4 regions of the Porphyromonas levii genome follow, and region 3 is predicted to be linked to each of the others. Evidence: riboswitches for the same ligand, from Rfam matches in the RefSeq annotation. Region 3 holds a riboswitch; each other region holds the start of a gene.
The links. Region 3 has a riboswitch for cobalamin ahead of IX315_RS00460 (sirohydrochlorin cobaltochelatase). Riboswitches for the same ligand answer to the same signal wherever they lie in the genome.

Region 1 (3,150 bases), on a different contig from region 3:
ACCAAGGGCGAAGGCTATAGTCATATTCCGTCGATTGTACAGCAGCAATCACGGGTACTATTTGCGCACGAGCCTAGTGCTACCCAAGCCATTATCAAGATTTACCTCCCCTTGGGAACTCTGACAAAAGAGCAGAAGGCTGCTATCAGACTATATAATAGCTACTTGGGCAGTGGTATGAGCTCGCTTCTATTCCAAGAAGTTCGCGAATTCCGTTCACTTGCCTACGGCGTGGGTGGGTATGCAGACTTCGCACCTGCGACAATAGCAAATGGCAAAACAGACTACGTTATCACCCTGAGTACACAGGCAGATAAAGTAGTCCAAGCACTCAAGTTGGTAGCAGAGCTTATAGAGAGAGCGCCCGATGATGTAAACCGTTATGCCAACGCCCGACAGGGATTGCTCAGTATGGCAAGAACCTACTACCCTACCCTACGTTTGCGGTCACGACAAATAAGATCACTGGAGCGTCAGGGCTACAGTAAGGATATTTCGCTCATGATTCAGGAAGAGCTTCAGCACCTTACTCAGGAGCAAATCATCTCGGCTCATGAACAACTAGTAAAGGGAAAACCTATCACAATCACCATAGTAGGTAATCGTAAACATATAGACCTCCAAGCGCTAGGTAAACTCTACCCAATCAAAGAAGTAAAGATTGCTCACTTAATTGACTAATTATTTACAATAAATTGTTACCTTTGCGGAGCAATTCGCCGAAGTAGCTCAGTTGGTAGAGCAACGCATTCGTAATGCGTAGGTCACGGGTTCGAGTCCCGTCTTCGGCTCTTTAGCCATCAAAGGTCATTATCGGGATGTTGTTTTTGCACCCTATAGATAAGCGGCTCCTCTACTGAATATGTTTCTTCCCTTAGGAAAGTGAAGGAATATGCTCAGTAGAGGAGTTCTCATTTTAGCTCTTAGCATTGACAATAATTTGGATATATTAGCTATTATCGAAGTCTAATTCACGTAATACTGCTGTATCATATACCTAAGAAGAAAAATATTGTTACCTTTGTACCTAGTTGCGAGGCATGAAGATTTCTATACTAGAAGTTATCGTTTAATAGGGAATTTGGTGAAAATCCAAAGCAATTCCTGCTACCGTAAATGTCTGAGAGGGTATGTTCCTCTAGTTATCGGTACTCATAAGTTATGCCACTGAAGATAATTCTTTGGGAAGGCAGCCGATAATCGACAGAGCCGGGAGACCTGCCTAGCATCACAGAAATTGTATTATTGATGAATACCTATGCCCAGGAATAGGCAGGTATTTGGTTTATTTTATTGATTATTCTTATAGTGATGTGCTTTAGAGATAGGCATAAATTAGGGTACGCAATCTCATGTGTACTGCTCTGTTGTGTATTTGGCACCAACCTTATGGCGCAGACCAACCCATCTGACTCCATCAAGATGTATGGAACCTTAGACGAATTTGTAGTTACAGGTACTGGTACACAGCATTATAGTTCCTCCTCTCCTGTCCGCACGGAAGTAGTCACAAAGCAAGATATCATCAGCGTATCTGGCGAGAGTATTGAAGCCATGCTAATGGCTCTATCCCCATCTTTCGATGCCCTAGGCAGTGCTATGGGGAGCGGTATTACGCTCGGAGGCCTTGGCAATAATTATATCTTGGTATTGGTCAATGGTCGGCGCTTGCACGGCGATATAGGTGGAGAGAATGACTTGAGCAAGATAGACCCCAATATGATAGAGAAGGTAGAAATAGTAAGGGGCGCAGCCTCTACGCTGTATGGCTCCGATGCTATGGCGGGCGTCATCAATATCATCACCAAGGATTATACCGACACGCCCCTCTCTATCCTCAACACCTCACGCATAGGCTCCTACGGTCAGTGGCAACAAAGCAATACGCTAGCTTGGGGGTACAAAACCTTCTCTAGCGTCACCCAGTACTCTGGAGATAGGAGTAGCGGTTGGCAAAATAGCACCCAAGAGATTTACCGCAACGAACTCTATGAGAATAGTACAACAGAGACAACCAGCGCATTCTACAATCATAAGCTCCAACAAGAGTTCGCTTGGCGTCCCAATAAACAATGGGAGGGAAAGGCGACAGGCATGCTCTACAAGAAAAGGATATTCCACACCCCTGGAGCGCCACGCTGGAGAATGTATAACCTCAGGTACAATGATCAATCAGCGAGTATAGAGACCACCTTCCGACCAAGCATATACCAGACCTATAGTTTGCTCGGGAGCTTCGACCGTCACGCTTATCACTACGATTACTATAATAGGTATATGGATGAGTATATCAAGGAAGAGCTCCTTGATGACGGTCGAATCCACTACGTACCTATACCATTCTACTACCAGCCCGGAGAGTCCTCGCTCGAAAGCGATCAGCGACAGTATCTAGTCCATGGTAAGGGCATCATGCAATTGAGCGACCAACACCGCTTCTCTTTCGGTATAGAAGGAATAGTGGATCACCTCATCGCACCTAATCGTATGCCCAATGGCTCTGCCTATTCATATACACTCGCAGCCTATGCTCAGGACGAATGGCAGATAAGTAAGGTCTTCAATATCACTGGCGGATTGCGATACATCTACCACAATGCTTTCGGTAGCCAGGTAACTCCGAAGATATCTTTTCACTACGTACCTGGCAATATCGGACTACAGATAAGAGGTACTTATGGCAGAGGGTTCAAGACCCCAACCATCAAGGAGATATACTATGAGTATGAACGTGCCATGATGGGAAAGCTCAGAATGTACCTCGGTAATCGTGACCTCAAGCCACAAGTTTCCGACTTCGCTTCTCTAGGATTTAGCTATACACCTACCCGCCGCCTGACCATGCACCTATATGGTTCATACAATCAGGTAAGAGATATGATCACGCTTATCCCCGTGAAGCTCCCTCCTAAGTATTATAGCGATGAGGGACGTGTTGTGGATGGAGCAATGCAGTACGTCAATGCCGAAGATGCACAAATATGGGAGCTAGAGTACACACTCAACTGGCGCCCTACCAATTACCTAAAGCTATCTGCCGGATACACTTATACCAATACGATGGCTACAGTATTCGATGCTAATCTTACAGAAAAGGGGCAACCACCAGTAATGGTGAAGCACCCTATTGATGGTACCTCAACCCATAAA
Region 2 (3,150 bases), on a different contig from region 3:
GAGCTAGAGCCGTGCAGGAGTGCGGCATTATCGACAAAGTAGCTCGGTATAAGGCTGAAGTCGGTAAATCCAAGCGTAGGTGAATTGAGTGCCACCCCATTCCAGTCTACGCGGGTATGGCTGGCAGCTGTACCACGAAAGGAGACGGTGCTGAGTGCCCCACGCCCTTGTTCTTTTACGAATATACCGCTTCCGTAGGTGAGGACGTCTCCCAGAGAGAGCGCAATATTATCGTGGAGTACGAGTGGCGCTATCTTGCTCTGCATCACACCTATTTGGCTGAGCGGTCTTCGGCTGACTACCTCTAGCTCCGAGAGGTTGTACTGCTGTTGTATCAATAAAGTATCACGCTCCTCTGCACTTGTGGGAAGTGCGAGGAACGCGATACTAAATATGGCTAGCAAGAGCCTCATTGGGATTAATTATTTCTTGACGTAAAATACGAAGTCGATGGGCAGTACCCCCACTGAGAAGCTATCGAGCTTCTGACCATCTGCGGAGTACCTATATACTGTGCCCTCTTGTTTGTTGTCCTTACTGTCTCCGATGTAAAGGTCGCCATTTGGTGCTACAGCCAGAGAATAGGTATTACAATTAGATGGCATATTGATGAAAGGTGTAGCCGGAATCTCTTTGTCTGTAATGCTCATCTTGAAGATGTGTGGTGCATTGAAGAAGTAGAAAGCATCCTTAGCGAAATTCATCCTGAGGTGCGAAGTCGCAGGATACATAAGATCCTTAAACTTCGTAATCCCCCCACCAACCTGATGTGCGGCATAGTTGACCTTGGAGTCAATCGTCCAGATGGTAGGGTTCTTACCCACCCAAGACTGACCTTCACAGAGTACCCATACCTTACCATTCTTATCCATGTCCATGCTCTTGGGTTGTAGACCTACCTCAATCTCCTTGACCACTTTGTCCTGAGTCGTATCGATAAGTAGTACCTTGCTATTGTTGCTCCAGCAGCTCACGAGTACGTGCTTGTCGTCTACTTTTAGCCACTCCTCCGTACTGAGGTCGAACTTCCCAGCACCGTGAATAGCAGACTGATAAGTAGTGATTTTTCCGGTTGTCTCCATCGTCCGGGGATTGAAGATTGTGATATCGCCCGAACCCAAGTGAGACACGTACGCTTTGTCGGAACTTACGAAGTAGATGTACCGCGGGCTCTCAATCTCGAGCTGACCGGTACGCTTCATCGTCTTAGGGTTTAGCCTATAGATGACATTAGAGTTGCCAACCACTATGTACAAGTCGTTGCCAAAGAAGGATCCGCTTTGTGCTGTATCGCCGAGCTTAATACCATTCGTCTTGTTGAAAACTTCTCTTATAAGCCTCTTCCTGTCTGGCGCATACGCATCTATAGATGCATTAGCTTTGCCCTTACCGCCTGAATTAATGACATACACAGTCGGAGGCTCAAGATTTATCGGCTCTGGTGTTGGTCGGTCATTGCTAGGAGTGCAGCTGGTAGCAAGCGCGAAGAGCATCAGAGACAAAGCTCCGATGCGGAGTGCTAGATTGTCGAAATACTTGTTCATGCCTTTCTTTTCTTTTGTCGTTGTACTAAACTTTATCACTCGCTTGGGGCGCAACACCTACAAAGAGAAAGAAAGACAGCTACGACTGCCTTGGAATGACGGCACCTCCACACCCGGAAGGCGTCATCGGCTCTCTGTGCAAGCGCATTGCACCAAATTGAAGGGGAGGTCTCCCGGCTTAGCTCTTCTCTACTATTGCCTTCCCAAGCACCTTTTCGGCTCAGTGGCTTATAATAGCACGATACCCTAATCTATAGGGGAAGCATCACGGTAGCGGGTACTGCTTTGGACTTGTGCACCAAATTCCCTTACCCCATCTCTTGTATTGGCAAAGGTAATATATTTTCTGGAACTTCCCAATTTACTTTAAGATTATTGAATGAATGTGTATTTGCGCAATGCAAATTTCCCTCCTACAGAGCTTTAGAAAGGACTCTATAGGAGGGGAATTGGTGCCTGAAAAGAGGCGATTACCATTGGCGATTACTTCTCTTCGCCGATAAATGCTTCTACTACATTGACAGCGTAGTCGCCTATTCGCTCGTATTCGTCGATGATATCGAGGTAGTAGACTGAGTCTTGGTATGGATAAGCATTGACCTGCAGATCCTTTAGGTTCTCAGTAACTAGGAACTTATACTTGATGTTGAGTGCTTTCTCTAGGTCTTGAGATATAAGTAGCATGTCCTGAGCATTATCTTCATTGTCCTCTAGTACGCCTTTCATGTGATTGAGGATATTCTCGAGCATTTCATGAAGTACGCCTAGGTGTGCGGCAATGATTGGGTTCTCCTTGATGCCATCATCGAGCTTACGTCGGAGGATGCGGGCTATCTCGAAGCAGGAGTCCCCGATGCTCTCTATCTCGCTAGCTATACGGAGGTACTTCTGAACCTTGTGGCGTGACTCTCCACTCAGGTCTCCTCGGGATAGCTCTGTCAGATACTGCACGATTTCTATCTCCACTCGGTCGCAGATGCGCTCATACTTATCGATGCGGGTAAAGACGAGTTCAAACTGATCTCGCTCTTGGATATTGCTCAGCTCGCGAACCATTCGGAGCATGCCTAGTCCCTTATCGGCGAAGGAGACAATCTCCTTATTCACCTGAAGCAAGGATAGCTCACTTGTGGAGAGCATACGTGTAGAAAGGTACTGTAGGTGGGAATACTCCTTTTTCTCGGCAGCCTTCTTGGAAGGGTGGATAACCTTATTGCATATCTTCACGATGACTGGCACAAACCAGATCATCACTAGAGTATTGGAGATGTTGAACATCGTGTGGAAGAGCGACAACCCTATACTGATGGCGCCTGCAGAGCTACGTATGGTGGCTTGCAAACGACTCAGCTCGGGATCGAAAATAGGGTCTTTGCCCGTTATCATGGCTACGTCGCCAGGCTGGAACCGAGCATTGAGGTCGGCAATCATAGGGAATAGGTTGCGAGGGTCATAGCCATCTATTCTCTCTACAATACCTGAAACGAGGTTGATAGCTGGGAAGAAAAGGAAGAGTACCCATACCACACCGAAGACATTGAATAGGGTGTGTGAGAGTGCGGCACGCTTAGCATTGTAATTGGCACTAAGGGCAGCGAGGTTGGCG
Region 3 (3,150 bases):
GACGCCACATATGGGCGGATACTCAAACTCTTAGCTGCATACACCCCCTCCTGCATCTGCTGAGTGTGGTCTGGGCCTACCACGAGCACCTCGCCGAGGAGCTTATAATCTTCCTTGAGGCTAAACGTAATATTGGTATCCTTATCCAACTGCACCTTCTGAACCTCTGTCTTATAGCCAAGTAGAGCAATCTCAAGCGTATATCTGCCTGGGGTTAACTTCATACTGAATGCGCCCTTGGCATCCGTTGCACACACTTTCCCTCTGCCCTCGATAGAGACAATAGCATAAGGGAGTGGTTGGTGTCTTTTATCATCTACCACCCTACCGCTTAGCACAAAAGACTGTGCCAACGCTCCAATAGAGTAGATGAGACTAAGGGCTAACGATAATGCCAGTCTATTACTCATCGGCATGGAGTTTTTCGCCTGTAACCTCATAGACCTTCTTCTTCTCTCCAATCAACACTCGTCGATGATTGGAGTAGAAGTCAATCTTATCATTAATAACCTTCAGTATCTGTGGCAATTCTCCTAAGCCCTGAATAGTTGCTTCCACTTCGTAACCCTCCTTCGTTAATAGCTCCTGCCACTCTCCAGCAATATCCTCCTTTGCATGCTCTCCGGCTACAATCATAAGAGGTCTGAGCAGTACTTTTTTGAGCCCTGAAGCCTTAAGCCTCTGTAATGCTTGTTCGAAATGAGGATACCCCTCTACACATCCTATCATAATATTAGTATATCCTCCAATTTGAAGCATGTGATCGAGCATCGCATACTGTGCTGTAGCGACATCATAAGTACCATGACCTACCCATATCGTAGCCACATCTGGTTGCGCACCCTCTGTCATTACCTTTAGCATCTCGGAGTAGTCCGACTCATGATAGAGCAGCGGGGTTGCTACCCTTAGCCTTTTGAAGAGACCTTCTACCTGTTCTGCCTCTTGCCTTACCGATACCATCTCTACGCCATTAGTCAGCGAAGTAGAGATGATAAGTACATGGGTATAACCATCCTCATGTAGTTTATTGAGCGCCTGAGAAGGATTCAGCTTAATAATACCCTTGTGGTCGGCAAGTCTTTTAATAATAATCCTAGAGGTATAAGCCTCACGGACCTCAAGGTTGGAGTGCTGTAGTTTCACAGCTGCATTGATGGCATCTAGGGTAAGCGCCCTAGTATCATCGTGTGTCGTACCAAAGTGCACCATCAGTATGGCACCCTTGTCTCCTTGTTCGAGGTTTTCAAATAGGGGGTCACGCTCAAAGACTTTGTTCTGAGCATAGAGATCTTGATTACATAGCATAGCCACAACGACACAAACTGCCGTCAGTAGAAAACTTCTCATGGGTTGAAAAAAAATCTCAAAATAATACCAGCACTCTGCTCCCCGAAGTGCAATAATACTCATTGGACATGGCAGGTCTCCTGGCTTGCTTACCTCGGACGACCTTCCCATCTTTATTCAAGACAGTGGTTGAATAGATTATCCGAAGGCATAATAATAGCTTACAGTAGCGGGCACTGCTCCAGAGTTCCACTGGATTCCCTCTTATGCACCATATAAACAAAGCGAATGCTTCTGTGCATCACCATCTCCACGAGTGCAAATGTAATAGTTTTTTTTGATGATTCTGAATTTTTCTCAATATGATTTAGTGAATGAACGATGTGTTAACACCCTAATTCGATTGTGGACCCCAACTATTATCCAATCGAACAATCCTATTAACTACCATAATTGTCAATCACTTAATACAGACAGAACACACAATCGTAAGAGTGGATACACATACGACTCATAACGAAGACGTATCTCATCAAAAATAGCTCGCGCAATCACCAAAATTTATTCCTAGGAATAAATTTATTTTTCTCTAGGAATAAAAATATTTATCTGTACAAATAAATTTATTTATTCCTAGGAATAAATTTCACTACTCTGGCGAGCCACAACTGTCGCTCCCCTGAGCGGATTTACCAACAACGCAATATGCTGTACTATAATATATTGCGATAATAATATATGAAGGTTGCTACCACTAAACTGCAATCACACCTGCGAATTCTGTGCTGAGAAATAATATTGCACTCCACTGTAGATGCTCCTAATACCTTATGTAGATTATCTTTTACCTTTACACCTTCTGTTATATTACACTTTATTTTGACTATATTGTTGTTGTATTGATTTTATTTGTATGTTTGCACCAATAACATATCGATTGTTTAGTAAAGCATTTTTAATCTATAAAGTTTGTATCTATGAACAGAAAGACAATTGCTTTCATGTGTACAGTTTTCTCAGCTTGTACACTATTGCTATTTAGTGTTTCCTGCTCTATGAGCAGAAGAGACGTTGAATCCCATTGATATTGATGTTTATGTTTTCGTGCAAATATTTATAGTCTATGATTATGAAAGCAAAGATAGTTTTATTCGTTATTTTCTCCATCCTGACGCTTTCGCTCAGTGGATGTTATCGATATAGCAAAGAGGAAACCCCTGAGTACTTTAGAAGCCAAGAGAGAGATCCTCTCCTCATCGGTAAATGGCGATCATTTAACCCAGAGACTCAAGAGTTATATGGGGATTACATTATTGAATATAAAGCAAATGGGGAATGTATATTTTCCGATATTAGCGATAGCGGGAGAAAGATTAAGCACTACTTTTACACAAAAGACAGTGCAATCTTTATTCTACTTATGGGTGATGGCTGCAAAATTGGCAGAAGTGTCCACAAACAGTTATACCGATTTGAGAAGAATAATACTCTACTCTATACCGGATGTGATGTGACTGGAGAATATGAATTCTACCCATTTAAAAGACTTTAGCATAGAGGAGTAAACACATTGGATGTGTAACAAGGAGAGAGTATACCAAAACTAACTCCTCTATTGGATGGTCTATGTATCTATAAAAGGACAGCTACTATCAGCAAGCAAAATACTTACTGATAGTAGCTGTTACAATAAGTTGAGAGAGGGATAGCGTGACACTGGAAAGCATCGCTAATATCACGCGTTATGCGAATCTGCCCCTAGCGAGGACGTGGGGTTGCTACCCCGTAATTTGTGATCACTCATGCATTTTGTAGAAGATCAATGTGTCTTCTTGGCAGGTTTTGTGGCTCCTGACACGG
Region 4 (3,150 bases), on a different contig from region 3:
AGGTAAAGTATGTGGTACCCTTCGTGCACATGATTCACAGTATCGATAGTGAGAAGCTACTTCAGGAAGTGGAGAAGGAGTGTATCAAGCAGGGGCGAAAGTACCTCCCTGTATTACTGCAGATACATATATCTGGAGAGGAGACCAAGCATGGATTTTCGCTAGAAGAGCTACAAGAACTAATCAATAGCGATCGCCTTAGAACCTACCAGCATGCTCAGATATCAGGCATCATGGGTATGGCTTCGCTGACAGACGATATGGAGCAGGTCGAGCGCGAGTTTGCACAGATGAAAGCACTCTTCGACGACCTACGTACTGGTGCTTTCAGTGAAAGCTCACACTTTACTGAGCTCTCAATGGGTATGACACACGATTATCCTATTGCCGTAAAGCATGGTGCAACCATTATTAGAGTAGGCAGCGCAATTTTCGGTTAATTTATAGATTAGAATAGACAACATATCGGATATTTTCCTACTTTTGTGGTGTAGTATTATAAGACATAGCTAGAGATAAAGTTTTATGAATGAGATAGACAACCCTTTTAACCTCGAGGAAGAAGACCTCGATTGGTACGACGAAGAACTTCTCGAGTTTGTCAGAGAAGAGACAGCTGAGATAGAAAGTATCACAGAGCTCTTGGATCAGGATATCTTGTATCTCTACGAGCTTTGGGAAGAGTACACAGAACAGCTAGATGGCGAGGAGGAAGTCGTAGAGGTAGAACCCGAAGACTTCCACGAATATGCGCTTAAGAGTGCAGCTGAGGACGAACAAGACATCTCCATATCTGTGGAGGACATGGTGCTACTCATCCAGTTGCAACAAGAGTTCGACGTCTCTCTCGAAGAGGACGATGACGAGTAGGATTAGTATTTATTTTAATAGTTAGATGTTATGAGTAAGATTAAAGGTTTTCTAAGTGTAAGTATAGTTACCATCGGTTTGATACTGAGTGGTTGTGGTGCTAGTAATTCTCTAAAGGGCGCTGGTATCGGTGCCGCAGCAGGTGCCGCTATCGGTGCTGGCATAGGTAGAGTAGCTGGCAATACTGGTATAGGTGCTATCATAGGCACAGCCATAGGTGGTGCGGCTGGTGGTATCATTGGCAACCAAATGGATAAGCAGGCGAAAGAGCTAGAGCAGCAGATTCCTGATGCTACTGTAGAGACCGTGAATAATGGTGAGGCCATCCGTGTTACATTTGATAGCGGTATCCTCTTCCCAGTAAACTCTAGTACGCTTAACGCTAGTTCGCGCGAAGCACTTCGCAAGTTTGCTGAAAACATGAATGCCAACCCTGATACGGACATCAAGATTGTGGGTCATACCGACAAGACTGGTAGGTATGAATACAACATGCAGCTATCCCGTGAGCGTGCGATGAGTGTACTCAACTTCCTCCGTGCGCAGAGGGTAGAGAGCGCTCGTATGATGGGTGAAGGTGTAGGTCCAGATCAGCCAGTCGCCATGGGCGATAGCAAAGCTGACCTAGCTAAGAACCGCCGTGTAGAGATCTTTATCCTCCCCAATGCCAAGATGATTAAGGAGGCTAAGGAGGCTGCTAAGAAGTAAGCAGACACACGCTAGACATACATTTTATATACCCCCTCGGTAGATTGGTTAGTGCCAACCTACCGAGGGGATTCTTTGTAACTTTGGATAGGGATACAAAAATAAATCGTTACCTTTGTGGTGCTATAAACAAGACGGAGGTAAGGGAAACTGGTGGAAATCCAGTACAGTACCCGCTGCTGTAAGTCTCAGTAATACTCTGCTATACACACATAAGCCACTGCCTACTAGAGGGTGGGAAGGCGTCGTAGAGTGAGACGAGTCAGAAGACCTACTTCGGCTCTGTTACATCTAGTATATTTTTTGTTGAACCATTACTTTCGGGAGTTAAAGTTATGACCAATCCTATCAAGTACATCATCAAGCGCGATGGAGTCCAAGAGGCGTTCGTCCCTACCAAGATAGAGAACGCCATCCTAAAGGCCTACGTAGCGGCAGGCTACACCGACCATTTCGTGGAAGTCAAGTCGGCTACACTTAAGATTCTTAGCCGTATAGATAAAGATGTGATATCCGTGGAGGAGGTGCAGGACATTGTGGAGAGTGAACTCATGCACTTCAATCCTGATGTAGCCAAGCGCTACATCCTTTACAGGGAGTGGCGCAATACTGAGCGACAGAAGAAGACAGCTCTGAAGCAATCATTGGATGGTATCGTAACTATTGACAACAACGATGTCAACCTCAGCAATGCCAACATGAGTAGTCATACCCCATCAGGACAGATGATGACTTTTGCATCGGAAGTAACTAAGGACTACACCTATCGATACCTACTCCCTACCAAGTACGCCGAGGCGCACCGTAGGGGTGACATTCATATCCACGACCTAGACTACTATCCTACCAAGACGACCACCTGCGTGCAGTACGACTTGGCAGACCTATATGAGCGAGGATTTCACACCAAAAATGGAGGCATCCGTACCCCCCAGAGTATTCAAAGCTACGCCACACTGGCAACCATCGTATTCCAGACCAATCAGAACGAACAGCATGGTGGACAAGCCATACCAGCTTTCGACTTCTTCATGGCACCTGGAGTGTATAAAACCTTCGTGAAACATGTGGCGGATCTACTACAATTTGCACTCCAGACGGTAGACGAAAGCGTGGATATAGAGTCTAAAAAGGCTAGAGAGCTAGTAGCCCAACACCTACACTCCATACTCCCCTCTTCTACCGAAGTCGATCATCTGCACGAGGCGATATGCGAGGAGTATTATGAGCACCTTAATCGTCGCCTTCTTGTGAAGGTCATCGAGAAAGCCATAGAAAGGAGCCGACGCGATACCCATCAAGCCATGGAGGGCTTTATCCACAACCTCAATACCATGCACTCTAGAGGTGGTAATCAGGTGGTATTTAGCTCGATTAACTATGGCACCGATACTTCTCCCGAAGGTCGGATGGTAATGGAGGAGCTTATGAAAGCGACCATAGAGGGTTTGGGTGACGGCGGAGAGACCCCCGTCTTCCCTATTCAGATATTTAAGGTAAAAGAGGGCATCAACTATTCCGATGCAGACTACGAACTAGCGCTGAAGAACTTCGATAAGGCGCTGGCAGGGG

Region 1: another riboswitch for cobalamin. It lies ahead of IX315_RS04740 (TonB-dependent receptor plug domain-containing protein); the one in region 3 lies ahead of IX315_RS00460 (sirohydrochlorin cobaltochelatase).
Region 2: another riboswitch for cobalamin. It lies ahead of IX315_RS04275 (DUF5074 domain-containing protein); the one in region 3 lies ahead of IX315_RS00460 (sirohydrochlorin cobaltochelatase).
Region 4: another riboswitch for cobalamin. It lies ahead of IX315_RS05750 (anaerobic ribonucleoside triphosphate reductase); the one in region 3 lies ahead of IX315_RS00460 (sirohydrochlorin cobaltochelatase).

What each region holds. Positions count from the first base shown of each region.
Region 1 covers NZ_JADRGN010000015.1:21,452-24,601, forward strand. Annotated here, with positions in the region: gene IX315_RS04730 (M16 family metallopeptidase) at 1-681, shown strand, start outside; tRNA gene IX315_RS04735 (tRNA-Thr) at 719-791, shown strand; cobalamin riboswitch at 1,020-1,240, shown strand; gene IX315_RS04740 (TonB-dependent receptor plug domain-containing protein) at 1,390-3,150, shown strand, end outside.
Region 2 covers NZ_JADRGN010000013.1:15,332-18,481, reverse strand. Annotated here, with positions in the region: gene IX315_RS04280 (TonB-dependent receptor) at 1-413, opposite strand, end outside; gene IX315_RS04275 (DUF5074 domain-containing protein) at 423-1,544, opposite strand; cobalamin riboswitch at 1,691-1,876, opposite strand; gene IX315_RS04270 (Na/Pi cotransporter family protein) at 2,028-3,150, opposite strand, start outside.
Region 3 covers NZ_JADRGN010000001.1:109,624-112,773, forward strand. Annotated here, with positions in the region: gene IX315_RS00455 (TonB-dependent receptor) at 1-410, opposite strand, end outside; gene IX315_RS00460 (sirohydrochlorin cobaltochelatase) at 403-1,350, opposite strand; cobalamin riboswitch at 1,404-1,614, opposite strand; gene IX315_RS00465 (hypothetical protein) at 2,420-2,842, shown strand; gene cobA (uroporphyrinogen-III C-methyltransferase) at 3,110-3,150, opposite strand, start outside.
Region 4 covers NZ_JADRGN010000021.1:9,451-12,600, forward strand. Annotated here, with positions in the region: gene IX315_RS05735 (YggS family pyridoxal phosphate-dependent enzyme) at 1-440, shown strand, start outside; gene IX315_RS05740 (hypothetical protein) at 526-870, shown strand; gene IX315_RS05745 (YiaD family glycine zipper/OmpA-like lipoprotein) at 901-1,578, shown strand; cobalamin riboswitch at 1,680-1,871, shown strand; gene IX315_RS05750 (anaerobic ribonucleoside triphosphate reductase) at 1,914-3,150, shown strand, end outside.